DNA from 4 places in the Streptomyces sp. NPDC050211 genome. Region 4 is predicted to be linked to each of the others. Evidence: riboswitches for the same ligand, from Rfam matches in the RefSeq annotation. Region 4 holds a riboswitch; each other region holds the start of a gene.

Region 1 (2,191 bases), on a different contig from region 4:
CCGGACGGCTCGTCGACCCTGGTCACGCGCGGAGCCCTGAACCTCTCGGCACGAGCGGGCCGCGACCGAACCGTGCCGTGGACGCCGGGCACCACCGAAGAGGTGACCTTCGAGCTGAACGCCATCGGCCACGCCTTCCCGCCCGGTCACCGCATCCGGCTTGCCGTCTCCTCCGCGTACTGGCCATGGATCTGGCCGCAGCCCGACTCGGCGGCGGGCTTCACCCTGGACCCGGCGGGCAGCTTCCTGGAACTGCCCGTACGGAAGCGCGAATTCGACCGGAATATCCGTTTCGAGGAGCCCGAGCAGGCCGAGCCGCTGGGCGTCAACTTCCCCGCCACGCTCGACGAACCGCGCCCCGAGCGCCTGGTGGTGCGGGACGTCGCGCGGGGCGCGTGGCGCCTTGAGGTCGACCCGCGGTACGGCGGCACGCGCGTGTACCCCGACGGACTGGAGTGCACCGAGGACGCGCTGGAGACGTACACGATCGACGAGACGGATCCACTGTCGGCCCGCACCCGCTCGGACTGGTCGATCCGGCTGCACCGCCCGGAACAGGGCTGGGACACCACGGTCCGCACCCGCTCGGAGATCACCTGTGACGGGGACCACTTCACCACCTCCGACGAGGTGATCTGCACGGAGGGCGGCCAGGTCCTCTTCCATCGGACCTGGGAGAAGCGCATCCCGCGAACGGCCGGTTAATAAAGCCCTCTTGGCATGATTGCCCGTTTTGCCGCGCTTGCGGACATGCGTGATGTGACTCACGTCCCAACCTGTACAGAAAACACACAGGCACTCGCCGATCCGCCTTCCGTCATGGCCAGTTGAGCTTGGCGAGTGCAAAGGATCAAGCAGCACATTCGCCCCACACCAAGGTCAATAGGTGCGATGTGTGAATCCGGTACTTGTTTCGGACATGTGCTCTCGCATACGTTCCCGGCCTGTCGGGCGGACGCCGAATCCTGCCACCGCCCGAACGACCCATTGACCGACTCACCGCACGGCAGGAGCGGGGGACCCAGGAAAGCCGCCGGACCGGACGCCGCGCCGGGACGGCTCGGGGTGAAGTCATGCCCGTGGGGTGTGGCCGGGCACCTCCCAGCCCGAACCCGACAGCTCACCTCGCAGGCGCCGGAGAGGAACTTCGCCATGGCCGCAGCCGGTAAGCACCGTCGTACCAGAACCGCCCGCATCACCCGCGCCATCGCCGTCGCCGGCACCGGCGTCGCCGTCCTCGCGCTGCCGGTCATCGGCGCGACCAGCGCCTCGGCCGCCACCCCGACCGTGGCCACCGCCACCTCGCTGGGCTACGCCGACACGCTCGACGGCTGGATCCGGGCGTCCCTCCAGGTGATGGCGCAGAACGGCATCCCCGGGTCGTACGACGGCATCTACCGCAACATCATGCGGGAGTCCTCGGGCAACCCGGCCGCCATCAACAACTGGGACTCCAACGCCGCCGCGGGCACCCCGTCGAAGGGCCTCCTCCAGGTCATCGACCCGACCTTCGAGGCCTACCACGTGGCCGGCACCGCGTTCAACCCGTACGACCCGGTCGCGAACATCACCGCCGCCTGCAACTACGCGTTCCAGCGGTACGGCTCGATCGACAACGTCTTCGGCGCGTACTGAGGACTACCCCGTCGGGCAGAGACGTTCGAGGACGACCGCGATGCCGTCGTCCTCGTTCGACAGGGTGATCTCGTCGGCCATCGCCTTGAGTTCGGGATGGGCGTTGGCCATGGCGACGCCGTGCGCCGCCCAGTCGAACATGGGGATGTCGTTGGGCATGTCCCCGAAGGCGATGGTCTGCCCGGGTCCCAGCCCCAGATACTCGGCGGCCAGCGCGAGACCGGTCGCCTTGGTCACCCCGCATGGCTGGAGTTCGACGGTCCCGGGCCCCGACATGGTGACCGTCGCGAGTGAACCCACCACCGAGCGCGCCGTCGCCGCCAACTCGTCGTCGGACAGGGCCGGATGACGCAGCAGCACCTTGCTGATGGGCGCGCACCACAGGTCGTCGCGGCGCCCCACGCGTACGGCGGGCAGGGTCGGGTGGGGCATCAGATACCCCGGTTCGATGAGCGTGAGCCCGTCGACGCCGTCCTGGTCGACGGCGGCGTACACCTGCCCGATCTCCGCCTCGATCTTGCCGAGCGCGGTCTCGGCCAGCTCCCGGTCCAGCGTG
Region 2 (2,191 bases), on a different contig from region 4:
GCCCCCGGCTTCGGCGCGTGGATCATCATCCCGTTGCCGATGTAGATGCCGACGTGGCTGATGTCGTCGTAGAAGAAGACCAGGTCGCCCGGCTGGGCGGCGGAGAGGGAGACCGTCGTGCCGGCGTTCACCTGGTCCCAGGTGGTGCGCGGGAGGGAGATGCCGGCGGCGTTCCAGGCGGCCTGGGTGAGGCCCGAGCAGTCGTAGGAGTCGGGGCCGGTCGCGCCCCAGACGTACGGCTTGCCGATCGTGGAGCGGGCGAAGGCGAGGACCTTCTCGGCCTTGGTGGCGTACGAGGAGTCGGCCACGGAGGTGTCGGAGGACTCCGACGTGCCGGTGCCGCTCTCCTGCTGCTGCGCCGTCTCCTGGGCCGCCGCCTCCGCCGCCTGCTGCCTGGCGAGTTCCGCGGCCTTGCGCTCGGCCTCCTGCTGCTTCTGCCGCTCGATCTCCGCGAGCCGCGCCTTCTCCTCGGCGGTCAGCTTCGACAGCAGCTCGCGCGCGTCGGCCAGCTTCTGCTGGACGGTCGTCTTGGCGGACTTCAGGTCGCCCTGCGACTCGGTGAGCGTCTCGAGGCTCGCGGTGGCCTCCCGGCGCTTCTCCATCGTCGCGGACTGCTGCGTGACGAAGTCGTCGACCGCCTCCTTCTGACGGCCGGTCATCCGGTCCATCAGCTGGGTCTGGTCGAAGTAGTCCTGCGGGGTGTCCGCGAGCAGGAAGGTTGCCGTGTCGGGGGCGGAGGCGCCGGTGCGGTACTGGGCCGAGGCGAAGGAACCCAGTTCCTCGCGCGCCTCGTTGAGCTTCTGCGTGCGCTGCGCGACGTCGTCGAGGAGGGTGTCGACGCGCTTGCGCTGCTTGGTGGTCTTCTCTTTCGCCGAGTTGTACTTCTCGGTCGCCGACTCGGCCTGGCGGTAGAGATCGCCGACCTTCTTCTCGACCTCTTCGAGACTCGGCTTGTCGTCGGCCGCGGGGGCGGCGTTGGCCGACTGGGACAGCAGGGCCACGGAGGTGAGGGCCGCCGTGGCGAGGGCGGGGGTCCGTATGCCTGCGACGCGCGAACCCGAAGGACGCGACTTGCGGTGCGACGCCAAGGGAGGCGACTCCTTCCATCGTCCGCCTACCGAGTTAGCTGTCGGGTTCGGGCGGGTGGTTCGGAAGGGTTGCCCTACGACCGCTTCCCGAAGGGAAGTCCGGCCGATTCACCCCAAGTTCGGTGGGTCCCCGGCTCCGGACTGCCCCGTGGGCGTGCCGGACTCGGCGGAGGCCGTACGGCCCGGCGACGTTCGCCGGTAGGGGTCGTGCGGCCTGGAGGAACGCTAGCCAACTCGTGTGGCCTCTGTGAAGGTTGATGGGCGATATGCCCGATACATTTTCGTGACCTTAGCGCAGGACGTCGCTCGCTGTGGTCAATACGGAAGGGTCTGCGGTGAGTTGCTCGTATTTTGTCCGGAGTGACGTCGTCCGCCCGCTTCGGGGCGGTAGCTTCCAGCCAGCCACGGTCGGGAGCCGTGGCGGCTGGGAGGGAGTACGGCCATGAGGAAACGCACCGCACTCGTCATCGCCACAGGAGTCGCACTCACCGTCACCGCGGGCATCGCACCCGCGAGCGCGGGCGCCGGTCAGGACGGCCGCACCGGCGGTAAACCCGTCGTCCGCGCGATCGCGAAGGGCCTCGACAATCCACGCCAGTTGTCGTACGACCACGGGCGCCTGTACGTCGCCGAGGCCGGCCGGGGCGGCAAGAAGTGCATCGGGGAGGGGCCGGAAGGCGAGACCTGCATCGGCCTCACGTCGGCCGTCACCAAGATCTACTGGAACGGGGGCGCGTGGAAGCACCACAGGGTGGTGCAGGGCCTGCCCTCGGCCGCCGCCCCGGACGGCGGCTTCGCGACCGGCGTCGACGGCGTCTCCGCGCGGCACGGCAAGATCTGGGGCGTCGAGACCTTCGCCCCGCCGGAGGCCGGAGTGCCCACGACGCCGCCCTGGGACAAGCTCGGCAAGCTGCTGAAGATCAGCCACGGCAAGGCGAAGATCGCCGCGGACATCGCGGCCGTGGAGCTGAAGCACAACCCGCACAAGGCATCCGTGGAGTCCAACCCGTACGCCGTCCTCGCGCTCCCCGACGGCCGCAAGATCGTCGCGGACGCCGCGGGCAACGACCTGATCGAGGTCTCGCCGTCCGGCCGGGCCCGCC
Region 3 (2,191 bases), on a different contig from region 4:
GAGATCCGGCCCCTCGTGCAGCGCGGCGACCTCTACCGGCTGCGGCCCCCGCAGGGCGGGCTGAGTGCGGTGCAGTACGTGCTCGGCGACGAGACCGTCGTCCTCGCCTGGCTCGAGGCGCAGCGTTACGGCGAGCCCGTTCCGGCGCTGCGACTGCGCGGCCTCGACCCGACAGGGTCGTATGAATGCCGCGAAACGGGCGAAGTTCACCGGGGTGCGGTCTTGCTGCACCACGGGTTGCGCACGGGGCTGCGTGGTGACCTCGATGCGGCAGTTCTCCGCCTGCGTCGCATCTGAGTGATCTGTCCGAATTAGGATCTTCATTCCAACTCGCTCTGGAATAAAGCGTCCTGTGGTGAAGCTGCGTGAGCAGCGTCATATTCGTGACCGAGCGTTGTCCGTCATGTTCACGTAATTCACGTGGTTTTCCAGGGGATTGAATCCACTGGCCGGGGTGGAATTCACGGAGGGTGACTGGGTTTTCTCACAAGGGATCAAGAGAAACGCACAACCGTGGAACCTCTTGCTTGTCCCTTTGCGTCTTGGTCGCTTACGTTCGCCACCAATCCGGACGGACGCCCAATCCTGCCGCCGCCCGGAGACCGCTCAACTCACCCGTGAACGGCAGGAGCGGGGGACCCACAGGTACAACCGCCTGTTCCGGTCTCCGGAACGGCTAGGGGTTAAGTCGCCACCGCGCGGCCGGACATCTCCAGTCCGCACCCGACAGCTCACCTCGTAGGCGCCGGAGAGGAATTCGTCATGCCCGCGAAGGGTAAGCACCGCCGTCCCAAGAGCCAGCGCTTCACTCGCTCCATCGCCGTCGCCGGAACCGGTGGCGCCGCGCTCGCCCTCCCGCTCCTCGGGGCCACCGGAGCGCATGCCGCTCCCGCCAAGTCGGTTTCGGAAAAGGCCGTTCAGTCGGTTCCGACGACCGAAAAGAAGGCCGCGGAGAAGACCGCCGCCGCGAAGAGCTCGGGTGTACGGACCTATTCGGTGCGGGCCGGTGACTACCTTTCGAAGATCGCCGACGAGCAGAATGTCAGCGGTGGCTGGAAGAAGCTCTATGCGGACAACCGCGAGGCCGTCGGCTCCGACCCGTCGATGATCCACCCCGGCCTGAAGCTCTCGATCGGCAAGAAGGCCACGACCGGTTCTTCCAAGTCGTCGTCCTCTTCGTCGGCTTCGTCTTCATCGTCCTCTTCTTCGCCGAAGTCGTCCGGTTCTTCTGATTCATCTGGTTCATCCGCTTCGGGTTCGTCGAAGTCGTCCTCGAACACGGCGACCACCCAGTCCTCCGACACCACGAGCACGGCCGGCGGCTTCGCCCTCCCCGTGGCCGGTGCCAGCATCGGTACCCCGTACCGCATGTCGGGCAGCATGTGGTCCAGCGGCTACCACACCGGCGTCGACTTCGCCGCCCCGACCGGCACTCCGCTCAAGGCCGTCGGTGCGGGCACGGTCGTCTCCGCGGGCTGGGGCGGCGCGTACGGCAACGAGGTCGTCATCAAGCTGGCCGACGGCCACTACGCGCAGTACGCCCACCTGTCCTCGCTCTCCGTCTCCAGCGGCCAGAGCGTGACCGCGGGCCAGCAGATCGGCCTCTCCGGCTCGACCGGCAACTCGACCGGCCCGCACCTGCACTTCGAGATCCGCACCACCCCGGACTACGGCTCGGACGTCGACCCCGTCGCCTACCTCCGCTCGAAGGGTGTCTCCGTCAGCTGACACCCGGCGCCTGAAGCGTCCCCCACGCCACCGAAGGCCGGACCCCGATCCCCGGGTCCGGCCTTCGGTGCCGGCCGTGCGGGAATCCCGGTCGGGACGTATTCCTGAATTGGCGAACACTTTAGGAGTGGCTTATCTCACCGTCCGTCAACCCCTTCCTACGGTCGCGTAGCTCACATCCGAAGGTGAATCATGGGCCGACGTGGCAGACGATTCGAAGAATGACATCAGATCAGTGATCGGGTCGTACGTGGCGGTGGGGGACAGCTTCACCGAGGGCGTCGGCGACCCCGGCCCCGACGGGGCGTTCGTCGGCTGGGCCGACCGATTCGCGGTACTGCTCGCGGACCGGCGGCCGGAGGGCGACTTCGAGTACACCAACCTTGCCGTGCGCGGCAGACTCCTCGACCAGATCGTGGCCGACCAACTCCCGCGGGCCGTCGAACTCGCCCCGGACCTGGTC
Region 4 (2,191 bases):
CTTCGAGCGACAGATATATGCATATCTTGGTGGATCGCACCCGTGACCGGCCCGGTGATGGCAGTCTGGCGACGAAGCACCAGTCCGGGACCGTACTCGAACCCTCCGCTCCATGTCGGACTGCGGTCCCGTGGGAAAGGGACGACGTCGCCATGGCAGACCATCTGGAAGCATCCGTCACTCTGCCGAGCGATCCCGCCTCGGTCTCCGCAGCCCGCACCTACGTGGTCGGCACCCTGGCGGAATGGGGACTGCCGGCCGACACGGAACTGGCCGACACCATCCGCCTCATCGTCTCGGAACTCGCCACCAACGCCGTACAGCACACGTTCGGGCAGTCACCCACCTTCACGGTGGACCTCGAACTCGACCGTGACGAGCACCTGCGCATCGGAGTCACCGACAGCCATCCGCGTTTTCCCAAACGACTGCCCGCGGCCGTCCAGCAGGACAACGGCCGCGGGCTCGTGATCATCCGTTGGCTGACCGCCGAGTTCGGCGGCAAGCTGAGAATCCGGCCCACCCGGGAGGGCGGCAAAACGGTCTCCATCGAACTGCCGTGGACGGTACCGGCGCGGCCCGTGACGACGACAGCGGTACAGCAGGACCCTTAGAAATCAGGTCCGGTGTGGGATGACGCGGTGGCGGCGCGTCAGGGCGCCGCCACCGCGTCGCTCAGGTCACTTGACCCGGCCGTACCAGACGCTCCTGGTCCAGATCTTCTGCAGCCTTACGACGTCCCCGGTCTTCGGGGAGTGCCAGATCTTTCCCTTCCCGGCGTAGATGCCGACGTGGTACACGTTCGAGCCCGAGTGGAAGAAGACCAGGTCTCCGGCCTTGCGGCTCTTGGCCGAGATGTGGCGCGTCTTGTTGTACTGCTGAGCGGCCGTCCGCGGCAGGCTCTTGCCCGCCTTCTTGTACGAGTACAGCGTCAGCCCCGAGCAGTCGAACCGGCGCGGCCCCGTGGCGCCGTACTTGTACGGCGAGCCCTTCTTGGAAGCCGCGACCTGGAGCGCCTTCGTCGCCGGAGTGGCGGCCGCGGCGTCTGAGGAGAGACCCGGCACCACGACGGAGCCGCCCACGGCGGCCAGGGTGAGGGCCGAGGCCGTACCGGCCCGGGCCATCAGCGACGGGACACGATTGAGCGCAGTCATGCGCAACCCTTCGTCAGCCGCCTGTGAAGGATGACCTGTCGGATTCGGGCTGGCGAAGTTGCCCGGCCGCTGACGCGGCTTCACCCCAAGGGCTGCTCGACCCGGTCATGGCGTGACCGTTCCGGCGACCCGTCGTGCTTGGGTCCTCCACTCCTGCCGATCCACTTCTGTCGACCGGTCATCCGGGCGGCGGCAGGATTCGGCGTCCGCCCGGACCGCCCCGCCGCTGCGGCGGGGGCTTGTCGTCAGACACGGATCTTCACTCACGCGTGAGCGAAATACCCAATGGAATCGGTGATTTGTGGTGTTACTCACCACTCACCCGTTCGGGTGGACACCCCTGTGTTCGGGTGGATGTCGAGGGCGCCACGGACCCCCGGACCAGCGCGAAAACCTCTCATCCGCGCCGGAGGCAAGCGGGTTGCGCAACCCCGTCGGTCGCAAAAAACGACAAACATCTACTCCGAACAGGGGTACGTCATTTGGTCCGTTTGAGCCCCGGTCCGGACGACTCGCCGCGGTGGCGAACGCCCGGACCGGAGGCGGGATTCGTCAACAGTGCGTCAACTGTCGGAGCGCGGCGGCACGATGACACGCGCCGTCCGGCGCTCGCCGTCCAGCACGCGCAGCGCCCGCGTGAGCGTCGGGGCGTGCAACTCGGTCTCGCCCCGCTGGTGCATCAGCGCCAGCGCGTCGCGCAGCTCGGTCGCCTTGGACACCAACGCCTGGGCGGCGCGCAGTCCGCGGTAGGTGTCCCCGTGGTGCGCCGGGTTGATCCGGCCCAGCAGGTCGACCACATCGAGATAACGGTCGATCAACTCGCCCTCGGCGCGCGTGAGGGCGGGAAGCGGCGGGAGTTCGGGTGGGAGCACGGGCCGTCACTTCCCGGTGGGCGGAGCCATGGTGTCCTTGCGGCTGGGGATGATCCGGTCCACCAGCCCGTAGTCCACGGCCTGCTGCGCCGTGAGGATCTTGTCCCGCTCGATGTCGGCGCTCACCTGCTCGCGCGTGCGCCCGGTGTGCCGTACGAGCATCTC

What was found. A riboswitch is a leader RNA that binds a small molecule or an ion and turns the genes downstream of it on or off. The one in region 4 is predicted to bind cyclic di-AMP.
Region 1: another riboswitch for cyclic di-AMP. It lies ahead of AB0I98_RS03150 (transglycosylase SLT domain-containing protein); the one in region 4 lies ahead of AB0I98_RS44875 (C40 family peptidase).
Region 2: another riboswitch for cyclic di-AMP. It lies ahead of AB0I98_RS06310 (NlpC/P60 family protein); the one in region 4 lies ahead of AB0I98_RS44875 (C40 family peptidase).
Region 3: another riboswitch for cyclic di-AMP. It lies ahead of AB0I98_RS22630 (LysM peptidoglycan-binding domain-containing M23 family metallopeptidase); the one in region 4 lies ahead of AB0I98_RS44875 (C40 family peptidase).

What each region holds. Positions count from the first base shown of each region.
Region 1 is NZ_JBFALC010000002.1:251,911-254,101, forward strand. It holds gene AB0I98_RS03145 (CocE/NonD family hydrolase) at 1-705, shown strand, start outside; cyclic di-AMP (ydaO/yuaA leader) riboswitch at 980-1,147, shown strand; gene AB0I98_RS03150 (transglycosylase SLT domain-containing protein) at 1,153-1,635, shown strand; gene AB0I98_RS03155 (HAD family hydrolase) at 1,639-2,191, opposite strand, start outside.
Region 2 is NZ_JBFALC010000004.1:142,477-144,667, forward strand. It holds gene AB0I98_RS06310 (NlpC/P60 family protein) at 1-1,088, opposite strand, end outside; cyclic di-AMP (ydaO/yuaA leader) riboswitch at 1,096-1,267, opposite strand; gene AB0I98_RS06315 (ScyD/ScyE family protein) at 1,531-2,191, shown strand, end outside.
Region 3 is NZ_JBFALC010000022.1:92,166-94,356, forward strand. It holds gene AB0I98_RS22625 (alpha-galactosidase) at 1-297, shown strand, start outside; cyclic di-AMP (ydaO/yuaA leader) riboswitch at 594-758, shown strand; gene AB0I98_RS22630 (LysM peptidoglycan-binding domain-containing M23 family metallopeptidase) at 763-1,728, shown strand; gene AB0I98_RS22635 (SGNH/GDSL hydrolase family protein) at 1,964-2,191, shown strand, end outside.
Region 4 is NZ_JBFALC010000090.1:5,999-8,189, reverse strand. It holds gene AB0I98_RS44880 (ATP-binding protein) at 153-614, shown strand; gene AB0I98_RS44875 (C40 family peptidase) at 681-1,154, opposite strand; cyclic di-AMP (ydaO/yuaA leader) riboswitch at 1,158-1,369, opposite strand; gene AB0I98_RS44870 (hypothetical protein) at 1,718-2,026, opposite strand; gene AB0I98_RS44865 (ATP-dependent Clp protease proteolytic subunit) at 2,033-2,191, opposite strand, start outside.